3 regions of the Lysinibacillus sp. fkY74-1 genome follow, and region 2 is predicted to be linked to each of the others. Evidence: riboswitches for the same ligand, from Rfam matches in the RefSeq annotation. Region 2 holds a riboswitch; each other region holds the start of a gene.
What was found. A riboswitch is a leader RNA that binds a small molecule or an ion and turns the genes downstream of it on or off. The one in region 2 is predicted to bind S-adenosylmethionine.

Region 1 (7,283 bases), 980 kb from region 2:
ATAGGGCATATTTAATTGCTGGGCAGCGCGTACAGCGGCAAGTTCACCTTCCTCGTGAACCATTCCGTTCATGCCTACAGGTGCAAAGAGCAATGGTGTTGGATATGTTTTTCCGAATAAATTAATGGATGTATGAACGTTTGAAACATCATTTAAAAAGCGGGGAACAATGGAGTACTTTTCAAAAGCTGAACGATTATTGCGTAATGTTTGTTCACCGCCAGCTCCTGAGCGAATGTAGCCGAATGGTCCGGCGGGAATTTTTTCAGCTACTGCTTTTTCTAAATCTGCAAAGCAAATGGGGAAGGGCGCTTGGGCAGTGATATTTTTTAAGAGTAGGTCACCATCAGTTGTATTTGTCATCGTTACTACCTCACTTATTTATTGAAAATAGGCTTTCTTTTATTTAAAAAAGCTTGAATACCTTCGTTATAATCATCAGAACTAAATGAATCGAGAATCAATTGAGCCAGTTCATCACTCTCTTCATTTTCACCATCCACAATAGCTTGAATTATTTTTTTACTACCTGCATTGGCAATAGGTGATTTCTTTAAAAGATGCTCTGCAAAATGCAAAGTGGCATTTTCAATTTCCTGTGGCTCATGAAGGGCAGTAATCAAACCAATGCTTTTTCCTTCCTCCGCTGTAAAAATGTTTGCTGTGTATAAAATCTCTTTAGCCTTCGCGACACCCACAATATTTATAAGTCGTTTAGTGCTTTCAAGATTATAGACAATCCCAATGTTCGCAGCGGTAATGCCAAGCTTACTCTTTGGTGTTGCCAATCTAAAGTCACATGCATTGGCTAACTCTAAGCCGCCGCCAATCGCTAAGCCCTGAATCATGGCAATCGTAGGATGTGGAAATTTATAGAGGACATCAATGGCCTTTAAAGCTAGATTATTATAGGCTTTAGCATTATCTGACGCATAGCGGATATCTAAAAATTCACTAATATCTGCGCCTGAGGAAAAGGCGACTTCATTGACACCCCGTACAATTAATAGCTTGATAGACATATCTGTACGTAACTCTTCTAGCTCGTCTATGATCGCTTGGAACATTGCTCTCGATAAAGAATTCCGTTTGTCGGGACGGTTTAACACTAGCGTTGCGATATAGCCGTTTTTCTCTACATAAATCTCAGTTGCCATGGATATCTTCCTCCTAGTCTTTCTTCAATTTGGCTGAAATGCGGTTGCCTATGGATTGTATGCTTTGTACAAGGATGATTAAAATAAACACCGTTGCATACATGACATCTACCTCGTAGCGTAAATGACCATAACGGTAAGCGAGGTCGCCTAAACCACCAGCACCAACCATTCCCGCCATTGCTGTTGCGCCAATCAATCCAATTGTAGCAATCGTTAAGCCTAAAATAATGGATGGGCGTGCTTCACGTAATAATACATGCCAAATGATATGGCGACGTTTAATACCCATGGCTGTGTAGGCTTCGATAACGCCAGAATCAACCTCTAAAAGCGCTGACTCCATCAGTCTTGCAATATAAGGAGCTGTATAAACTACAAGCGGAACAATAACGCCTTTAACACCAATCGTTGTACCGACGATAACCTTTGTAAAAGGTAAAATGAAGAATAGTAAGATGATGAATGGCACTGAACGGATAATATTGATGATTAAATTAAATAATTGATAGAAAAATTTATTTTCAAAGGATTGACCAGGTCGTGTTAAAACAATTAAAAGACCTAAAGGTATACCGATTAGAATGGAAAAGAATAATGAAATTCCGACCATTTGAAATGTTTCGATAATTGCTTTGCCAATAACCTCAGACCAATCATGAAAGAAATTATTCATGGAATTCTCCTCCTAACTCTTCAACAGTAACGCCATTCTCTGCAAAATAGGTTAGCGCTTTTTGAACAATGCTTGGCTCTCCGTTTAAATGCACCACAATATTACCGACAATGCCGTTTTTTAATTCAATAATATTGGCTGTTAGGATGTTTGGTTGTACATCATATACTTTGCTGACTTCAGCTAATAATGGCTTCCCAGTACTTTCCCCAAGAAATGTTAAACGAATGACGCTACCTGAAACATTTAGCTGCTCAATAAGAGAAGGAGTTAAGTTACGCTGTGAAATGGTACTTAAAAACTTTCTTGTAGTAGGGTGTTGGGGCTTTGCAAAGAGCTCAATAGCCGTACCAAATTCAACTACTTTCCCGGCCTCTAGAACAGATACCTCATCACATATTTTCTGAATAACATTCATTTCATGTGTAATCAGTAGGATTGTAATTCCTAATTCACGATTAATTTTTAACAATAGTTCAAGAATGGCCTCTGTCGTTTCAGGATCAAGGGCACTTGTTGCTTCATCACTAAGTAAAATCTCTGGCTCTTGTGCTAGAGCGCGTGCAATTGCGACACGTTGCTTTTGTCCACCTGAAAGCTGATTGGGGTAGCTATCTAGCTTTTCTGTTAAACCTACAATTTCGGCATATTTAGCCACACGATTTTGGACTTCTGTTTCGTTATAACCAAGTAGCTTTAAGGGAACCGCAATATTGTTATAAACTGTTGCTGTCTTTAAGAGATTAAAATGTTGAAAAATCATGCCAATCTTTTGCCGTGTTTGACGTAAGTCATGAAGTGAAAGGGTAGTAATATCCACATTATCAATCAAAACTTTGCCTGCTGAGGGACGCTCTAGTAAATTAACACAACGAATAAGCGTACTTTTACCGGCACCACTATACCCAATTACACCATGAATTTGTCCTTTTTTTACATGAAGATTAATTCCGTCCACTGCCTTAATACTGCCTTTTTTCGTCTTATATTCTTTTGATATATTTTGTAATTGAATCATCAGATTACTTGCTCCTTTCTTAGCTTCTAAAAAGCAAGAATCTGCGCGATTTCCATAGTGGACAATTGGCAGATTCTCAGCCTTATATCAGCTTTTGGCATGTATTACCAGCTAGGGATTACAGAACCTTTGAATTCCTCTTCAATGAATTGGCGCACTTCATCAGACTGGTAAGCCTCAACGAATTTTTTAATTGTTGGGTCATTTTCATTTTCAGCACGAACGACAATGTAGTTCACATATGGAGAGTCAGTAGATTCTAAAAGAATAGAGTCCTCTTGTGGATTAATGCCAGCTTCCAGCGCAAAGTTCGTATTAATAGCAGCTACATCTACTTCACTAAGCTGCTTAGGAATTTGTGCGGCTTCTAATTCTATGAATTTTAAATTCTTTTTGTTTTCTTCCACGTCACGAACAGATGCTGTTAAGTCCGCTCCATCTTTTAATTTAATATAGCCTGCCTCTTGTAAAACAAAGAGAGCTCGCGCTCCATTTGTTGGGTCATTCGGTAAGCCAAATGTTGCGCCTTCAGGAACGTCATCCAATGATTTATATTTTTCAGAGTAAATCCCCATAGGATTTAAAATTGTTTTGCCAACTGGTACTAAATCTGTATCGTGATCTTTATTAAAAGTATCGAGGAAAGGTTTATGCTGATAGCTGTTTGCATCAAGATCTCCTTCAGCTAAGGATGTATTGGGTAAAACATAATCAGAAAAAGATTTTAGGTCTACTTCTAGCCCCTTTTCCTTTGCGACTTTAGCAGCTACCTCTGCAATTTGCTCATGAGGTCCTGAAGTGACACCCACGACAATTTTATTTTCATCGATAGCGTCGCTTTTTCCTGTACTATCTTCTTTAGAGCCACAGCCCGCTAGTGCTGCTACTAATGTAAGACTTGCTAAACCTACTAAAAATTTATTTTTCTTCTTCATGAAAACTACCTCCAAAAATTGTTTTATCGGTTTTTTGAAAATAAAAAAACTCTCTTATAAATTAAGAGAGGCTCATGAAAAAAAGTCCTCTCTTATCTATCAAACGAATTTCGTTTGCAGGATTTAGCACCTTCCTTCATAAAAGGAGGTTGCCGAGCTTCATAGGGCCAGTCCCTCAGCTACTCTTGATAAGAGATTCATATTATATTTTTGTATTTCCGATAGAACTAATATAATTTATAGGGTATAGTAAGTCAATAAATATTTTTGAAATTTTTTATATTGTTATAATATTTTGTCGCGAAGGAGGGGGAAGAATGCCAGTAAGAGTTAATTATGGCATAGGTTCATTTGGTAAGGTGATTAGTGCACGTCTTCTCATGGGGACAGACATCATTGAAGGAATAGAGGCACTTTGTGAAGAGAATAATATTGATTCAGCAACCATTATTAGTTGTATTGGTAGTTTTCAAAAAAGTAGCTTTGTTTATTTAGTACCCGATGAAACCTCCCACATTAAAGTTCGATTTAGTGATGTGGTAGAGAAAGAGGGGCCACTCGAGTTTATCCAAGGTTCAGGAGTGGTTTGTAAGCGTGATGCAGGATATGAAACGCATTTCCATGGTTCCATGAGTGATCAATGGGGAGTGGTTTCAGGCGGTCATTTTATAAAGGGCGGAAATATCGTCATAACAGCAGATGTAGTACTGGCAGAAGTGCAAGGCATTCAGCATATCCGTCAGATGGATGATGAAACAGGTCACGTACAATTTTATCCATTAGAACATGGGTTAGATTTTCCAAGGGAAATTGAAAAATAGTAAGTCCTGTAGCTAGTGAAAGCTACAGGACTCTATATGGTTACATGTTAAAATAATTTCAATTGCTCAATTCTTTGGATGGCCTCTCGTAAACGTTCCTCGCTTACAAGCAAGCCAATACGCACATAGCCTTCCCCATATTGACCAAAGCCATTACCTGCGGCTACTGCAATATCAGCTTTGTCGAGCAATATATCGGCGAATTGTTCGCTTGTAAAACCTAATGGGACAGGGAGCCAGGCAAAGAAGGAGCCTTTTGGTGCTGTTACTTGCCAGCCAATTCTATGCGCTTCTTCGATTAGAACATTTCGACGACGCTCATAGGTAGCTCTTAGCTCATCTGCACATTCCTGTGAAGATGTAAGGGCAATAGCTGCTGCTTGTTGAATAGCTGGAAATTGACTACAAAACAAATGATCCTGAATAAGATTAATCGCAGCAATTAAATCAGCATTACCAACAGCAAAGCCTATACGCCAACCTGCCATATTATAAGTTTTTGATAATGTGTACATTTCGATTCCAACTTCTTTTGCGCCATTGGCCTGTAAAAAGCTAATAGGCTTATTGCCATCAAATACAATTGCACCATATGCGAAATCATGTGATACGATGATATTATGCTCCTTAGCAAAGCGAACAGTTTCTTCAAAAAATTCAAGTGTTGCTGTACCACCCGTAGGATTATTTGGGTAATTTAAGTACAGTAACTTGGCCTTTTCCTTAACTTCTTTAGGTAGGGCATCATAATCAGGTAAGAAATGATTCTCAGCAAAAAGTGGCAACACTTCAAAATTTACATCACCTAATACAACACCTGATAAGTAGTCTGGATAGCCAGGGTCTGGTAATAGCATTGTATCCCCTGGATTTAACACAGCCAAAGGTAGCTCAACAAGACCAATTTTTGTGCCACCAAGAATCGCTACTTCAGTATCGGGATTAATCTCCACATCATATTCCCGTTTATAAAAGTCGGCAGCCGCTTGACGTAGTTCGGCGATACCACGAAATGGCGAATATTTGTGGTTTTGAGGATTTTCAGCTGCTCCCTGTAATGCTTGAATAATATGAGTAGGCGTAGGCTGGTCGGGATTTCCTTGACCAAGATTAATCACATCGCGTCCTTCTTCCAAGGCATTGTTTACTTTTTGGACAAGCGCCGCAAAAAATTGAGTGGGTAATTGCTGTAGTTTTTTCGAGAATTCCATGCATGATCACCTTTTTCAGAATATAATAATTATTATTAAAGAATATGAAGCAAATAGTATTACTTTTTTTGTTAATTGTCTATAGGAGGAATTATTATGAAAATCGGTTGTATTCAGTTAAACATTGGCTTCGGCAAAGTAGAAGAAAATTTTATACGGGCGGAGGACAAGATTCGTGAAGCAGCAAAACTAGGGGCAGAAATTATTGTGCTACCGGAAATGTGGAATACAGGCTACGCATTGGAGAAACTACCAGAATTGGCGGATGTCAATGGTGAGCGTTCAAAAGTATTTTTAGCTAACTTAGCGAAGGAGCTTAGTGTACATATTGTCGGTGGCTCCGTTTCCATAAAAAAGGACGACAAGTTTTACAATACGATGTATACATTTGATAACAATGGAGTACTTGTTGGGGAATATAGCAAGGCACATCTTTTTCGTTTAATGGACGAGCATCTTTATTTAGAGGCTGGAGATGATATGAATCGATTTGCGCTAGGACCAATTGAAGCGGCTGGTGTCATTTGCTATGATATTCGTTTCCCTGAGTGGTTACGTGCACATGCCCTCCAAGGAGCGAAGGTGCTGTTTGTACCAGCTCAATGGCCGACACCTAGAATTGATCATTGGAAAACATTGCTGCAAGCGCGAGCGATTGAAAACCAATGCTTTGTTATAGCAGTTAACCGTATTTCGAGAAAAGTAGAAAACTTTAATGGGCAATCGATGATTATTCAGCCATGGGGTGAAGTGCTTTGGGTTGGTGCTGAAGACGAGGAAGTTGCAGTAATTGATGTGGATTTCTCCATAGTTGATGAAGTACGTGGAAGAATTCCTGTATACGATGATCGTCGACCAGGACTTTATCAAGATGTTGTGGTGAAAGGATAATGAGATGGCACGTTGAAGGGGAGAGGCCTCTTGAACGTGCCTATTTTTTAACTCTTGTCATCAATTAAGGAGTTTGCAAGGAGCATAAATTCTAGAGTGATGCGATTATGACCCTTCATGAAATTTTCTCCGAGTAAACTTTCAAGCTTTTTTAAGCGGTGATACAGTGTTTGACGAACAATAAACAATTGGTTAGCCGTTTGCTGCTTGGAGCCGTTTGATTGTAAATAGACTTGTAATGTTTCAAGGAGCTTGCTGTTATATTTTTCATCATACTCAATAACTGGCTGTAAATAGTCATTTATAACTTCCTTTAAATTCACCTGCATTTGTAATTTATAGATTAAATGATACAAATGCAAATCGTCGTAAAAGAATGATGAAGCTTGCACCTTGCGGCAAATATATAATGTTTCTAAAGCAGTTTGATAGCTTTTGAAGATATCTTGTACATCTGCAACAACTTTACCAACTGCTATTTGAAACTCTTGAGTTTGCTGTTTTTTATAAAATTCAGTTTTAGGAAGCGAGGTGAAGATGCTATTTAGTATTTCACGAATCGCTCGACAATCTT
Region 2 (7,283 bases):
CTATCTGCTGACGTGGGAATGTAAAACGTTCAATTTCTGTCTTGCTATCCGCTGGATCATAAATAATTACATCATCTCCATCTGCTTGGGCAGGGAAAAATTGATATAAACCTGAAGGCTTTAATAAATCACTTTTTAAATAATCATCCACTAAATCTTTTAGCTCTGTAGCTCTTGGATCGCCAGCATCTAGTAATGGTTGCACTTGCCCTTTTAACCCCAAATGATGCCCCAACAATGTCCGCATATTCACATATGGATATAAATGAGAGACAGCGTATTCTTTCTTTACATGACGGCGTAAATCAGCAGGTAAAAAAACTGGTGCTTCCTTTACGGTACGCGCAGGTTTTATTGTGACCTCTTTGGCAGGACGAGCCGCTCTTTTTTCATCTGCCTCTAAACGTTTTTGTCGAGATTCCGCTATTTCTGCTAAGAAGTTTTCACGTGTCCCCTCACCCATTAGTAAATTTGCCTGCTCTAATCCTTGCATCGCATCCTTTGAATAAATAACAGGACCACCATATTCATCAGCAATTTTTGTTTCTGTAAAACGTCGAGAAAGTGCAGCTCCTCCTACTAAAATGGGTACATCAATTCCCGCTTCTTTGAAATCTTGAGCAGTAGTGACCATTTGCTGTGCAGATTTGACTAATAAACCTGATAATCCGATGAAATCTGGCTTTTCCTTGCGAATAGCTTCTATTAATTGAGCAGGCGTCACCTTGATACCTAAATCTACAACCTTATAGCCATTATTACTTAAAATAATATCAACAAGGTTTTTTCCAATATCATGCACATCACCTTTTACAGTAGCAAGCACCATTTTACCCTTACCAGCGCTCTCCTCGTTCTTCTCCATGTATTGCTCTAAATGGGCAACAGCAGCCTTCATCACTCCAGCAGATTGTAAAACCTCCGCTACGATCAGTTGGTTATCATTAAATAAACGACCAACCTCAGCCATCCCATTCATAAGAGGTCCATTTATGATATCAAGAGGTGTCTCAAATATTTCTCGGGCAGCCTCTAAATCAGCAATAAGTCCTTCTTTGGTCCCTTCCAATATATAGTAGGCTAAGCGACCTTCTACAGTTTTCGGAATATCAGCTTCCGTCTTTTCCTTCTTTTTGTCACGATAAAAATCGGTAAATACAGCTAATGTTTCATCATTTGTATTAAATAACAAATCATTGGCTAGTTTTATTTCTGCTTCTGGAATAGATGCGTACCGTTCTAGCTTCTCGGTATTTACAATGGCATAATCTAAACCAGCCTGTGTACAATGATAAAGATATACAGCATTGAGAACTTCGCGTCCAACCGGTGGTAAGCCAAACGAAATATTACTAACGCCAAGCACCGTTAAAGTACGAGGCATTTTTTCTTTGATGAGACGTATTCCTTCAATTGTTTCAAGTGCTGAGCCAATATATTGCTCATCCCCCGTTCCTACTGGGAACATTAATGGGTCAAAGATGATATCTTCAGGTTCAATTCCCCATTTTTCTGTTAGTAATTGATAGGAACGCTCAGCAATTTCAAGCTTCCGATGACGATCGACTGCCATCCCTGTCTCATCGATTGTTCCCACAACTAACGAGGCACCATACTTTTTCACTAATGGCAATACTGCATCAAATCGTTCTTCGCCATCTTCTAGATTAATAGAGTTAATGATGGCCTTTCCTTGCGAAAATTTGAGTGCCTCTTCAATAACCTTTTCGTCTGTGGAATCAATAACAAGTGGAACCTTCACTTTTTTTACGACCTCCTGCATAAAGCCACGGATATCTGCTAATTCATCCCGATCTGGGTTCGCTAAACAAATATCTATGACATGTGCGCCGTTTTTCACTTGCGCCCTTGCAATCTCAGCCGCTTCCTCAAACTTTCCATCAATAATTAAGTTTTTAAATTTGCGGGAACCAATAACATTTGTTCTTTCCCCAATAAATAACGGACGCATAGAATCATCGTATAGAAGTGGCTCGATCCCTGATACTACGTGACCATGCGTTTTTTCTGGTAGCTGACGAGGCTTTTCATCCTTTAAAGCTTCACGAATGGCCGCAATATGTGCTGGAGTTGTACCACAGCATCCACCTACAATATTGAGCCAACCTTTTTCTGCAAATCCTTTTAATTTTTGCGATAAAGATTCTGGAGACTCATGATAACATCCTTCCTCATCCGGTAAGCCTGCATTCGGATAACAGCTAATATACCCTGTTGACAGCTCTGCTAACGAGCGTATATGATCCGTCATAAATTCCGGTCCCGTTGCACAGTTTAAGCCCACTGATAGTGGTTGAATATGCTCCATGGAAATATAAAAAGCATCAATGGTTTGTCCTGCAAGAGTAGTACCCATAGGCTCAATCGTTCCAGAAATCATAACAGGTAGCTCTTTGCCAGTTTTCTCGAAAGCACGCGTTACCCCAAGGGTACCTGCTTTCACATTTAACATATCCTGACTTGTCTCTAGTAAAAGCACATCTGCCCCTGCTTCAATCAATGCCTTTGCTTGTACATAAAAATTTTCTTCTAATTCATCAAATGTAATACCACCTGTTACGGATAGTGTTTTAGTTGTTGGACCCATTGCACCAGCAACAAAGCGGGGCCAATCAGAAGTAGAATAATTATCTACTGCTTGGCGAGCAATCTCGACTGCACGTTTATTAATTTCCTCCGCTTTTGCACCCAGACTATATTCATTTAATACAAGTGGTGTTCCACCGAATGTATTCGTACAAATAATATCTGCTCCTGCCTCTAAGTATTTATGATGTATTTTTTCAATGACATCAGGTCTAGTTAGCACTAGATTTTCATTACACCCATCTAGCTCCTCCCCGCCAAAATCATCTGCTGTTAAGTTTTCATTTTGCAGCATTGTTCCCATCGCGCCATCAAGAATTAATATTCGTTTATCAAGTTGTTCTTCAATTAAGTGCTTAGCCATTTATACTTACCCCTTTTTTCTGTTCATCCAATTGCTCTATATATTTCATTAACTCTAATGTCACATCGTAGCGTAAAAATGGTGTAATGAGGTAAATTCCATTGAAATATTGCGCAGCCACTTCTACTAATTCCTTGGCAATTGCAATACCTTCAAGTGTGGCGCGTTCCTTATCTTCACCACATGCTTTCATTCTTGCTAAAGCATCTTCAGATAATTTAATACCTGGCACCTCATGATGTAAAAATTCAGCACTTTTATAACTCGTAACGGGCATAATACCAATATAAATCGGTGCTTGTAAATGCTTGGTTGCTTCATAAATTTCTATCATTTTTTCCTTCGTATACACAGGCTGTGAAATGAAGTAGTCTGCCCCATGCTCAATCTTTTTTTCTAAGCGTGCAACAGCACGATCTAAAACACGAACATTTGGGTTAAATGCAGCAGCCACAGAGAAATTTGCCTTTTTTCGGAGTGGTTTCCCTGAGAAAGAGACTCCCTCATTTAATTGTTTAATTAATTGGATAAGCTCCATCGAGGAGACATCATATACACTGGTGGCACCAGGAAAGTCTCCAACCTTCGTTGGGTCACCCGTAACAGCTAACACATCATGAATCCCTAATGCATTTAAGCCCATTAAATGCGATTGCAGGCCAATTAAATTACGATCTCGACAGGTAATATGAGTAAGAGGGCGTACACCATTCGTACTTTTCAATAAGGCACCCATTGCAATATTGCTAATACGTGGGGATGCCAATGAATTGTCTGCCATCATCACTACATCGGCACCTGCCTCATATAGTTGTTTGGCCCCTTCAAGAAATCCTTCTATTTCTAAGTGTCTAGGCGTATCCAACTCCACGATGACCGAGCGCTCACGTTTTACTTTTTCATGAAGTGGTTCATACTTAGCTGGCTCTGCATCACGAACAATCTCAATCTTTGCAGGTTTCGCATACTTTTCACTAACTGGTGATAGCTCCTCTAAATACTTCTTTGCGGCTGCAATATGCTTTGGTGTCGTACCACAACACCCCCCAATTAAGCGTACCCCTTGATCACGCAGCTCGACAGCAGCGCGACCAAAATAATCAGCCTCCGACTCATAAACAACACGCCCATCCTCTAAATCTAATAACGAAGCATTTGGATAGGCCGACATAAACGCCTTTTCTGGAAGTTCTACACCCTCAAAGGCTTGAATCGTATGATATGGACCTAGACGGCAATTGACACCTACTATATCTGCACCAAGAATCTCTAGCTCATGTAGTGCAATATTTAGAGACATACCATTTTGTAAAACACCAGGCTCATGCATAGATACTTGAGCAATTATCGGTATATTAGTTTTGGCGCGTAGCATTTTTAATGTTGCTGTTAATTCTTCAAAATCGTAATAGGTTTCGAGTAAAAGGCCATCTGGATTCCCTGCAAGTAGCACACTTGCCTGTTCTTCAACGGTCTTTAAAATGTCATTTAATGTGGCATCGCTTTTACGAATACCACGAATACCACCTATTGTTCCTAAAACAAATTGACCGCCATCTGCTGCTGCTCGCTTGGCAATAGTAATAGCTGCTTCATTAAATCGTTGGACACTCGATTCTAGTCCATAGCGAGCTAATTTAATGGCATTGGCACCGTATGTATTCGTTTGAATGATATCAGCACCAGCTGCAATGTACTCTCTATGAATCTTTTCAATTAATTCAGGTCTTTGAACATTCATTTCCTCATGGCAATACTCCAATCCATAGCCATACAACACTGTGCCTATTGCACCATCTGCCGTCAATACATGTGTTTTTAACCTTTCCAGCAATCCCATAAATCTAGCCTCTCTTCCTCTATCTCTGTATAATAAAAAGCCTTCTTTTATATAAAAAGAAGGCTTTAACGACTCATCATTATTGTTCCTTCTCATCTTCGACTCAACGGTCTTCTGGATTTAGCACCTGACAAAAAGTTGGTTGCTGAAGCTTCAATGGGCCAGTCCCTCTGCTTCTCTTGATAAGAATTATTAAGTATGAATTTTTTAAATAATTAAAAGAATCATATCGTTTACAGACGTATGAGTCAAGACTATTTCTCACAACAAAGAATTTTTCCGCTTAAAAACTTAAAGATTGGATAGTTCTTCCGCAAGCTCTTCACCAATTTTTTTCCCATTTTGAATGCAAGCACCAATACCTACTCCAAAATAAGAGCAACCTGCTATCGATAAATTCGGGTAGTTTTCATTTAGCTCTAGTAATAAGCCTTGCAGCGCTTCACGATGTGCTAAGTCATATTTAGGCATTTGATCAATCCACTTTGTAACATTCACAACGGTTGGTTTTTCATCGATTCCTAGGCTTTTTCGAACATCTTCTAAAGCAACCGCTGCCAATTCATCATCAGTCATATCACGTAACTGCTCATACGCCGGATTTATACTCTTATAGAATAGGCGCACAAGTAATTGATTGTTTTTCGATGTATGCTTCCACTTACGACTCGTCCAAGTTGCTGCATTACAAGTGACATCAGAATTATGAGATACAATATAGCCTGTACCATCCGCTGGTAAGTTTGCATCAGGCACATCAAAGCCCAGATAAATGGTAATGGCTGACGCTGTAGTAAACTGATTAAAATAATGTGTTAAGGAGTCGTCCTGCAATATACTTTGGACTGCCTCATTTGGTAGTGCTAGAACAACATAATCTGCCTCAATGTTTTGACCACTTGTTAAGGAAATCAAATAGTGGTTCTCCATTTTTTTGACCTGACTTGTGGCTACACCTTTAATGATGTCTACATCTGTTAATGTTTGCTCTAATCGCTCAATTAAAGAGGATAATCCATTTTGAAATGAAATAAATTTTTTATTAGCTGCTTTAACAAATTGCTCACGATTCGCATCAAAACCTTTTATGATACTTCCATATTCATTTTTATAGTCAATTAAATACGGTAAAGTGGAGGCAATAGAAAGCTGGTGTAAATCACCAGAATAGACACCTGCTAGAACTGGTGCAATTTGATTTTCCACTAGCTCTTCACCAAGGTAATAAGTTAGAAATTCCCCTATCGAGCTTTCTTTTGTAAAGCCTGCATTGGGTAAAGTTAAATCTTTTAAAGCTTCTTGTTTGGCCTGATCAGAGATAAGTGTGCTTTCTTCAAGTGATGCCACACTCATAGGTATACCGAAAGTAGAATCCGCTGGGATGGCGTGCAGCTCGTTATTTGTATAAATATAGGATATACCTGTTTCGTTGTAAACGAGATGATCTTCAAAATCTAGCTCCTGCACTAGCTCCATTACACCTTTATGGCGAGCTACAATAGAATCAGCACCAGTTTCCATAATAAAACCTTGTTCATAGGCTGAATATAATTTACCACCTAAATATGTATTTTTTTCTACGAGCACTAGCTGAACATCTAAATTTTTTTCCTTCACTTGACGTTGTAGATAATGCATTGTGCATAACCCAGTAATACCGCCACCTAATACAACAACTGTTTTCATAGTAAACCGCCCCTATTTTTAGTTCTGTCTACAGTATAAACTTATTTTCATTGAAAATTACGTTAAACCCTTTACAAATTTAGCAAAAATAGAGCTATCTCAACCGTGAGATAACTCTAGCTCAAAAGAATGATACTTACTAAACACACATTACAATGAGTACTATAGTGTTAAATATTGTTACTAGTGGTCTAGCTTTTTAAATTTTGGGCAAAGCTAGCTAATTTTTCTGCTGAGTTCGTTACTTCAGTAAAAGAAGTACCCAACCCACTTAATATACCTGCAATTGCTTGTATTTTCGTCGCCATGCAATCATTTTGATCTTTTGCTTCTGTCATTGCACCTACTATATTTGTAAATTGACCTTCCGTGTGTAACATATTATCCTCACCAGATGCCACCTCATCTTGGATATTAATGAGAGATTGCTCTAACTTCTCTGTGCGTTCACTCGTTTTTTGCAGCAATAATGCAACAGCCGTGACAGATTCCTTTGTTTGAATGGATAATTTACGTACTTCATCAGCTACTACACTAAATCCCTTCCCTGCTTCTCCGGCACGGGCTGCTTCAATAGCGGCATTTAAAGCCAACAAATTAGTCTGATTGGCAATATTGGTAACGACACTCATAATCGTTTCCATTTCCTTCGACATATCAGATAATTGTTCAATATTTTCTTCTATATCATGAAGAGATTGAATAATATTGTGCATATTTTGTGATTGTTTCTTTAAACATTCACGTCCATCCAGTGCTTGGTTTTCAGCAAGAGTAGACACTTCT
Region 3 (7,283 bases), 270 kb from region 2:
GCTCTGGCTCAATGGAAGTCAAGCTGTAAGCATGATCATTCATCCATTTTTTCCAATCCTCTAATGTTTCAGTAGTAGTTCTAGCCTGTTGAACCACTCCGTATTTTTCCTGCTCCTTTAACGCAGGGGTAGCCGCTGAAGCACTTGCTATACCACTAAATACGATTAAGCCTGTCAGTGCTGTGTTTAATAAAGCTTTCCATTTTCTATAACTTTTCATTAAGAATCAGCCCTTTTCTTTATGTTAATCTCCTAAGTATAAGGGGCTAAGTTTAAAGCATAGGAGAAGTTTGTTTAAATTTTGTTTAAATTTGGACTGATTATAAAAAAGAAAGCATCTCCATTTGTAAGGCAAGAAATACAAATGGGGATGCTCAATAGCTATTTATAATGATACGTACTAGCTCTAACATGGTTACGTTGAATTTGGTTAAACCATGCCCGATCCTTTTCCTCTTGATTTAGGGTGCCAATAATAGAGGAGGAGCAGCTCACGCAAATTTTCGCTTGAGTAATTTGTCCACATCTTTCACAAGGTGCTCCTAAATTTGGGAAAATGGAATTTTTTAATTTTCCGGCTTTGACCCATTTGTACAGTAGCTCAGATGATACACCTGTCAAAGTCACGACCTCTTCGTTTGTTAAATAACGATTATTTTTTCTTAATAAAAAGTGATGTAGCTCTGAAAAGATATCCTCTTCTCTCACATCTATCTTTTTTTGAAATAGCAACATAACTAGTCATCTCCTCGATACATCAATGAATGCTTTCATTAACTGTTATAGGTTGTTCATCATATTTATAATTTTCCCAACGATTACGTGCTAGCTTTCGATATTTTGGCGAGACGTTCCTATCAGCAATTAACCTTGAAAATCCTTTTTTAGCTTCTGTCATATCACCAAGTCGGAGGCTTAGCTCGGCATGTAAAAATTGAATTCGCTCTCCACCTTCCTGATTAGAAGCAAATGATTTACTGTAAAAATCTCTAGCGGCAAAAAGGTAGCGTTTTTCTGATTCTTCATCGTTTTTTATACGATATAACCAGGCAATTTTTAAGGCGAAATTAGCCATCAAAAGCGATTCTTCCATTGATGCGCGAGATACTAAGTAAGCAAGCTTAAAGCTTATAATGGCATCATCGATTGTACGCTCTTGACAGATACTCATAGGTTTCTGTAGCTCTTTAATGTATAGTTCATCTATAAGCTGCATGAAAGGTCCGTATGTACGTGTCATGGATTTATGGAAGGCAAAGCCACAATGTGGGCACACGGCAACTTCATACAGCAAAGGGTTAAGACCATCATAGACGGGCATGAAATCTGTTTGTTCCTCGATAATTTTATATCGATTTGGGCGTACTTTATACGTTGTAAAATGCTTTTTGCAAAATTTACAATCTACGCTACTTTCATAGTAGTAGATGTTAAATGCCATAAGAATCAACTCCTTTGCATGCTCAATAATATTATTTCTTTTGTTCTATTTATACATAATCAATAATCGTTCAATGTATTTAATTCATTATCTTCCATTTTAACAATTCTGTGTTCTTTGGTATACTCCTTTGGAATTATAAAATTAAAAATAATACTCGTTTTTTTAGTTAAATATCATTAGAAATGTGCTTGTAATAGTATTTATCGGTGTAGTTAAAGTAAGTTATATAGTTACCGAAAAGTTTGTCGAATTATGTACAATTTATTTAATGGACGGTTCGAATTGTATAGTTCAAAAGTTTACTATGAGAGGGTGGAGCAGATGACGTATAAAATAGTATTTTTTGATGTGGATGGTACACTAATCAATTATGAGAATGGTGCTGTGGAGGAAAGTACGAGGCAGGCTATTCGACTATTACAGGAAAAGGGAATCTATCTTGTGGCTGCGACAGGAAGACCGTTGTCCATGTGTGAAGAGCTGAAAAATTTAGGGATTGAAACCTTTATTACGGCGAATGGGGCATATGTGAAACACAAGGATGTTGTGATACATAAAATTCCGATTGAGAAGGGCATTGTTCAAAATGTTCAAGCTTTTGCACAGCAACATCAGCATTCCTTAACATTTTTTACAGAACAACTTACGATGAATGATATACAAAATCCATTAGCCTTAAGCGCGATGCAAGAGACATTGTCTTTATGTGATTTTCCAGTTAGAAAAGAAAGCATTATGGATGAAGAGGTTTTTCTTATGTGCCTTTATGCTGATGAACAGGCTGAAAAAAGATTAGCTCGTCAATTTTCGAATATATTACGGCAACGATGGCATCCTTATATTGTGAATGTTTTACAGCAAGATGTGTCCAAGTCGATAGCCGTAAAGGCTGTACTGGATTATTTTGAGATTAATGCTAAGGATGCCATAGCTTTTGGAGATGGAGAGAATGATATAGATATGCTAGAGCTGGTTGGCCTTGGGGTAGCTATGGGGAATGGGAGCCAAGCTCTAAAAAATGTTGCAGATTTTGTTACAAAGAAATCCATTGAAGGCGGCATAGATTTTGCTTTACGAAAGCTGCACATTATTTAACGATATGGAAAGGAAGTAAAGTGGAGGCTTGAGAGACTCTTTTGGTATACAGTTATGAGTATATAGAACAATGTATTAGGTGGGATGAAAAATGGCGCAGCATGTGCAATCTCTAATTGAACATTACGGGTATTTTGGCATCATCGTGATCCTAATTGGAGGCATTGTTGGGTTGCCACTTCCCGATGAAGTATTTTTAACTTATGTAGGCTATAGTGTTTATCGAGAAAGCCTTGGACATATCCCAGCTTTAGTAAGTGCTCTGATTGGCGCAATGGGGGGGATTACTTTAAGCTACTATATCGGCCGTCGATTTGGCTTACCGCTCTTGCAGAAATATGGGCCAAAGATTCATATAACTGAGCAAAAAATTGAATTTACTAAAAAAATGTTTATGAAAGTGGGGCCTTTTTTATTAATTGCTGGCTATTTTATTCCTGGTGTACGCCATCTAACAGCCTATATCGCCGCTATCAATAATTATCCATATAGGAAATTCGCTTTCTTTGCTTATACAGGGGCATTTATATGGACTTTTACATTTATAACCTTAGGAAAAGTGCTAGGAGAGAAATGGCGATTCGTCGGTTACTATTTATCTCATTACAGTATGTACGTCATCTTGCTGTTTGTCCTAGTCATGTTAATTATTTATTATTTATTTAAAAAAAGAAACGTACAAAAGTAAAAGTCAGTAGGATTCCTACCGACTTTTTGTTATGGCAATATGGCAAATGAACGTACAGGGAATCCAGATGCTTTTTCAGGCTTGGGTACTATATTAAAAATAATAGCACCTTTAGGAGGTAGCTTGTCTAAATTAGTCATGAGCTCAATTTGATAAGTGTCTTGATTGAGGACAAAATATTCACCAACCAATTGGCCACTTTGACGAAAATCAGTGGCAGAATCAGTATCAAAAGTTTCATGACCTATTGCACTTACTTTACGTTCCTTGAATAGAAATTGTAAGGCCTCCAAGCCCCAACCTGGAAGATGATTATCTCCATTGACATCTTTATTACTAAATGCCTCTTTATCTGGCCAACGCTTACTCCAATCTGTTCGCAGTGCCACAAATGTACCTTCTTCAATCTGTCCATAGTGTGTCTCGAATTCTAGAATATCTTGTACACTGAGTGTAAAGTCATGATTACTAGCAGCCTCCTGTGATTTATCAATGACGATAAGCGGAAGAACAAGCTCCTTTAGTGCTAATTCATCTAGAAATCGAGTATCTCTTACAAAGTGAATGGGTGGGTCAATATGTGTTCCATATTGTCCAGGAAAAGAAAACTGCTGTGCAAAAAATCCATCATCATGCGAGAATAATGTTTCAAATTTAGCATCTTCAAACATGAAAAAATGAGGTGAGTCTGGGCCGAAGGTATGTGTCAAATCGACCCACTGTTTTGATTTTAGTAAGTGCAATGCTTGTAAAAGTTCGTTAGACATTAAATTCCCTGCTTTCTAAAAGTAGTAGTCAATAAAAAAGAGTCCTCAATCGAAGAGGACTCCCGGAATCAAACATAGGTAGTGCGTCTTCTCATCTTTCAGGCTTAAATTTTGCCAATAGGAATTAGCACCATACTGCTTGAGCTGGTTGCTGAGACTTCATCGGGCCGATCCCTCCGTCTCTCTAGATAAGAAATAGGATATAAGAATTTTCAGAAATAATAGTATAAATACTTTAACATATATTTTTATAGTTTACAACTTTGATAGGATTACAGGGTTAAAATTAATTTACTTACCAATTCAAAATTAACGTTACTCGACAGCAGGCACTATCCATAAGCTGTATTCTAAAATTATCTGGTGTATAGTTGGTTTCAAATTTTGTAGTAATGCCTGTGGATGTAATTAATTTTTCGACCTCTGTTTTATTTGAAAGCTGTGCAGCATTCTTTAAGTCATGTGCAAATTGTTGAGAACTATCAATTTTATCTGTAAGTAATTGTGCCTGCTGCATAATCGTCTTTATCCGCGTAGCTGAAGATATTAATTTTTGTGTATCAACAGGGGGAAAGGGACTATTACTAGTCGGCATTGCTAAATGTTGTGAAAAGGTTCTAGCTGCAAGTTGATGGTCTGTCGATGGTATCGGGTAATGGTAGGGGTGAATAAAATAAGGATAAGGATTATAATACAAATCAATTCCTCCTAGCCAGAAGCTGATATCTTATCTTATGTATCATGATCTTTTTAGGTGTTTGAATAACGCCATTCCTGTACTGAAGTGTTAATATACTATGCTGAATGGTATGCCACACAAACTAAAAAAGGAAGCGATGGAGCGCTTCCCTTTTGTTCTTTAGCCAAGAACGTTTAATACATCATCTATTTTTTTGCTATGTGACAGGATTCCATAATTCATCCACGTTAAAAAATCCACCTCATAGACACAGTTTCTTTTAACAGCCCTTAGGTTTTTCCACATAGAGGATGTTAAAATAGTACGCTCTTCATTCTCATAAATGGAGTGTTGCTTGTCGAAGGTGATAAACAAATGATCAGCGTCTAGTTGTTGCAGCTGATTTGAAGTCAGATGAGCTTTACGCTGATTAAGCGGTATTTTCCACACCAATGGATCAGGCGTTAAGCCTAAGTCACGGTATAGAATTGGCCCTGTATAACCGCAATCAGGGCCAGCATACAGTGTAATGCCAATGGCTGAAATGCGAAGAAATGCCACACTTTGTCCGTAAACGGATCTACCTAGAATTTTTCGAGCCCTCTGTACCTTGTCCTCATATTCCGTAATAATATCTTGCATCATAGCGGTTTTCCCTGTTAAATCTGCAATTTTAAATAGAGTCGATTGCCAGTCCTCTCCAGGGTTGTTTAGGTGACAGATTGGGGCCAACTTATTTAAATGAAGACAGGTTTCCCAACGCTCTATACCAGCATCTAACATAATTAATGTTGGTTTATAGTGAAAGAGGTGTTCCATTTTTCCATACTGTACATCGATATCAGGCACATCCTGTAGACCTAAATAGTCTTGTTTTCCCCACTTGGAATGACTGAATTGCGCAATGGGCGTAATACCTAAAGCTACAAAGAAGTCCTCTAAGAATGGTGCGAATACGCGTACATTATTGCTCTGACTTCGTCGGAATTGCCCTGGGGAAATACCTACATGCTCTTTAAAACGACGATTGAAATAGTATTCATTATTAAAGCCAATAGACTGACTTATTTCAAATAAACGATCATTCGTTGTCATTAATAACTGTTTGGCTTTTTCAATACGTATACTATTTAAATAATACAGAGGTATTTGTCCCGTAATATCTTTAAAAATGCGTGAGTAACTCCATTTTGGTACACCTGCCAGTTCTGCTAGCTGTTCGACAGTCCAATCCTTTCCAAAGTGGTTGTGCAAATATTGGATAGATTGCTCTACAGATTGACGATCACTTTGTTGTAGAGGCTTCGTTCGGTTTTGCTCAAAAATAAATAATATCAATTCTTGGAAACGAACATGCTGCTCAAAAACAGTGTGCTCATCTTTTGTTTGACGACACCGATAAATAGCTTCTAATAGTCTATTGCATTGAGAGAAGGGAAGAAGACGTAGTTCTCTAACACTTGTAAAGAGACTAGTAGGAGAATGAGCTTCACTAAGATAGATCGTATTAAATGTCAATTGGTAAAAGCAGAGTGTCTCATCGGCAATGTGAATTTCGACAGGGCTATTAGGTGGAATAATCACACATTTTCCTTTCATAAGGTGGATAGTTTCATGGTTTGTCTTAAGTGTTCCGTTACCACTAATAAGGATGAAAAGAGAATAGTATGTATTGCTATATGACTGCATACCTGCTGAAAGAATAGTATATGAAATAGTTTGTAAATGATAGATTTGTATTAAATTACCCATTGTCCACGCACTCCTAAGTAAAGTTTAAATTTGGAAAACAACACAAAGAAAGCCCCCTAAAGAGCTTTCTATTGTAAATTATTTCACGAACCATTTCTCAAGATCATCATATTTTAGTAGGTTTGCAGTAATGGCACCAGACTGCCAATAAGTTCGATCAGCAATATAAACTTGTCCATTTTTTACAGCAGGAACTGTTTTCCAAAGCGTACTATCTAACCATTTAATCGCCTCTTGATTTTCTTCAGTTTCCCAAGTGCCATTTGAAGGGAAGAGTATAATATGATCAGCATCTAATTCTGGAATAGCTTCTTCAGACAAGACCTCGTGGAACTCTGTCATATCCCGAGCTAATGGATGTGGATTTAAACCAGCTTCCGTATAAATGTAGCCCGTGTAGCGATTCTTTATACCGAATAATGCCAACGTTTTATCTGCCACATTTAGGCGGACAACGGCAACAGTTTCGTCACCAACGGATTCTTCTAACTTAGCTTTTAAATTCGTAACACGTTCCTCATATTTATCAACGATTTCATTCGCTTTCTCAGGGATATTTAAAACATCAGCTATCGTTTTCACAATTTCACGTGGATCTTGTAGTATGTCTTCTTTTAAGCGATAAGTAGGTGCAATCTTTGAATATTCTTCATACTTTGCCTTATCTGCTGCACCATCTACAATGATTAAATCAGGCTTAGCTTGAAGTAATGTTTCTAGACTACCTGTAACGTCAAACTCAGGTACGTCTAAGCCTAAATAATCTTGTTTACCCCAGGAAGGGTGATACCATTGCACAATAGGCTTGACATCTAAGGCAGTTAAATAATCTTCCATATAGATGGCTGCTACTCGCTG

Region 1: another riboswitch for S-adenosylmethionine. It lies ahead of ACE1MS_RS02085 (MetQ/NlpA family ABC transporter substrate-binding protein); the one in region 2 lies ahead of ACE1MS_RS19990 (bifunctional homocysteine S-methyltransferase/methylenetetrahydrofolate reductase).
Region 3: another riboswitch for S-adenosylmethionine. It lies ahead of ACE1MS_RS21305 (cyclase family protein); the one in region 2 lies ahead of ACE1MS_RS19990 (bifunctional homocysteine S-methyltransferase/methylenetetrahydrofolate reductase).

What each region holds. Positions count from the first base shown of each region.
Region 1 is NZ_CP170173.1:432,757-440,039, forward strand. It holds gene ACE1MS_RS02065 (alpha-hydroxy acid oxidase) at 1-363, opposite strand, end outside; gene ACE1MS_RS02070 (enoyl-CoA hydratase/isomerase family protein) at 378-1,157, opposite strand; gene ACE1MS_RS02075 (methionine ABC transporter permease) at 1,171-1,833, opposite strand; gene ACE1MS_RS02080 (methionine ABC transporter ATP-binding protein) at 1,826-2,851, opposite strand; gene ACE1MS_RS02085 (MetQ/NlpA family ABC transporter substrate-binding protein) at 2,956-3,786, opposite strand; SAM riboswitch class I at 3,876-3,981, opposite strand; gene ACE1MS_RS02090 (PPC domain-containing DNA-binding protein) at 4,104-4,607, shown strand; gene ACE1MS_RS02095 (aminotransferase class I/II-fold pyridoxal phosphate-dependent enzyme) at 4,655-5,818, opposite strand; gene ACE1MS_RS02100 (carbon-nitrogen family hydrolase) at 5,915-6,709, shown strand; gene ACE1MS_RS02105 (PucR family transcriptional regulator) at 6,757-7,283, opposite strand, start outside.
Region 2 is NZ_CP170173.1:4,036,242-4,043,524, forward strand. It holds gene metH (methionine synthase) at 1-2,971, opposite strand, end outside; gene ACE1MS_RS19990 (bifunctional homocysteine S-methyltransferase/methylenetetrahydrofolate reductase) at 2,964-4,811, opposite strand; SAM riboswitch class I at 4,901-5,000, opposite strand; gene ACE1MS_RS19995 (protoporphyrinogen oxidase) at 5,103-6,497, opposite strand; gene ACE1MS_RS20000 (globin-coupled sensor protein) at 6,689-7,283, opposite strand, start outside.
Region 3 is NZ_CP170173.1:4,301,938-4,309,220, reverse strand. It holds gene ACE1MS_RS21330 (erythromycin esterase family protein) at 1-220, opposite strand, end outside; gene ACE1MS_RS21325 (hypothetical protein) at 382-735, opposite strand; gene ACE1MS_RS21320 (DUF2225 domain-containing protein) at 758-1,441, opposite strand; gene ACE1MS_RS21315 (Cof-type HAD-IIB family hydrolase) at 1,766-2,539, shown strand; gene ACE1MS_RS21310 (DedA family protein) at 2,631-3,227, shown strand; gene ACE1MS_RS21305 (cyclase family protein) at 3,257-3,994, opposite strand; SAM riboswitch class I at 4,083-4,189, opposite strand; gene ACE1MS_RS21300 (hypothetical protein) at 4,290-4,691, opposite strand; gene ACE1MS_RS21295 (AraC family transcriptional regulator) at 4,854-6,425, opposite strand; gene ACE1MS_RS21290 (ABC transporter substrate-binding protein) at 6,504-7,283, opposite strand, start outside.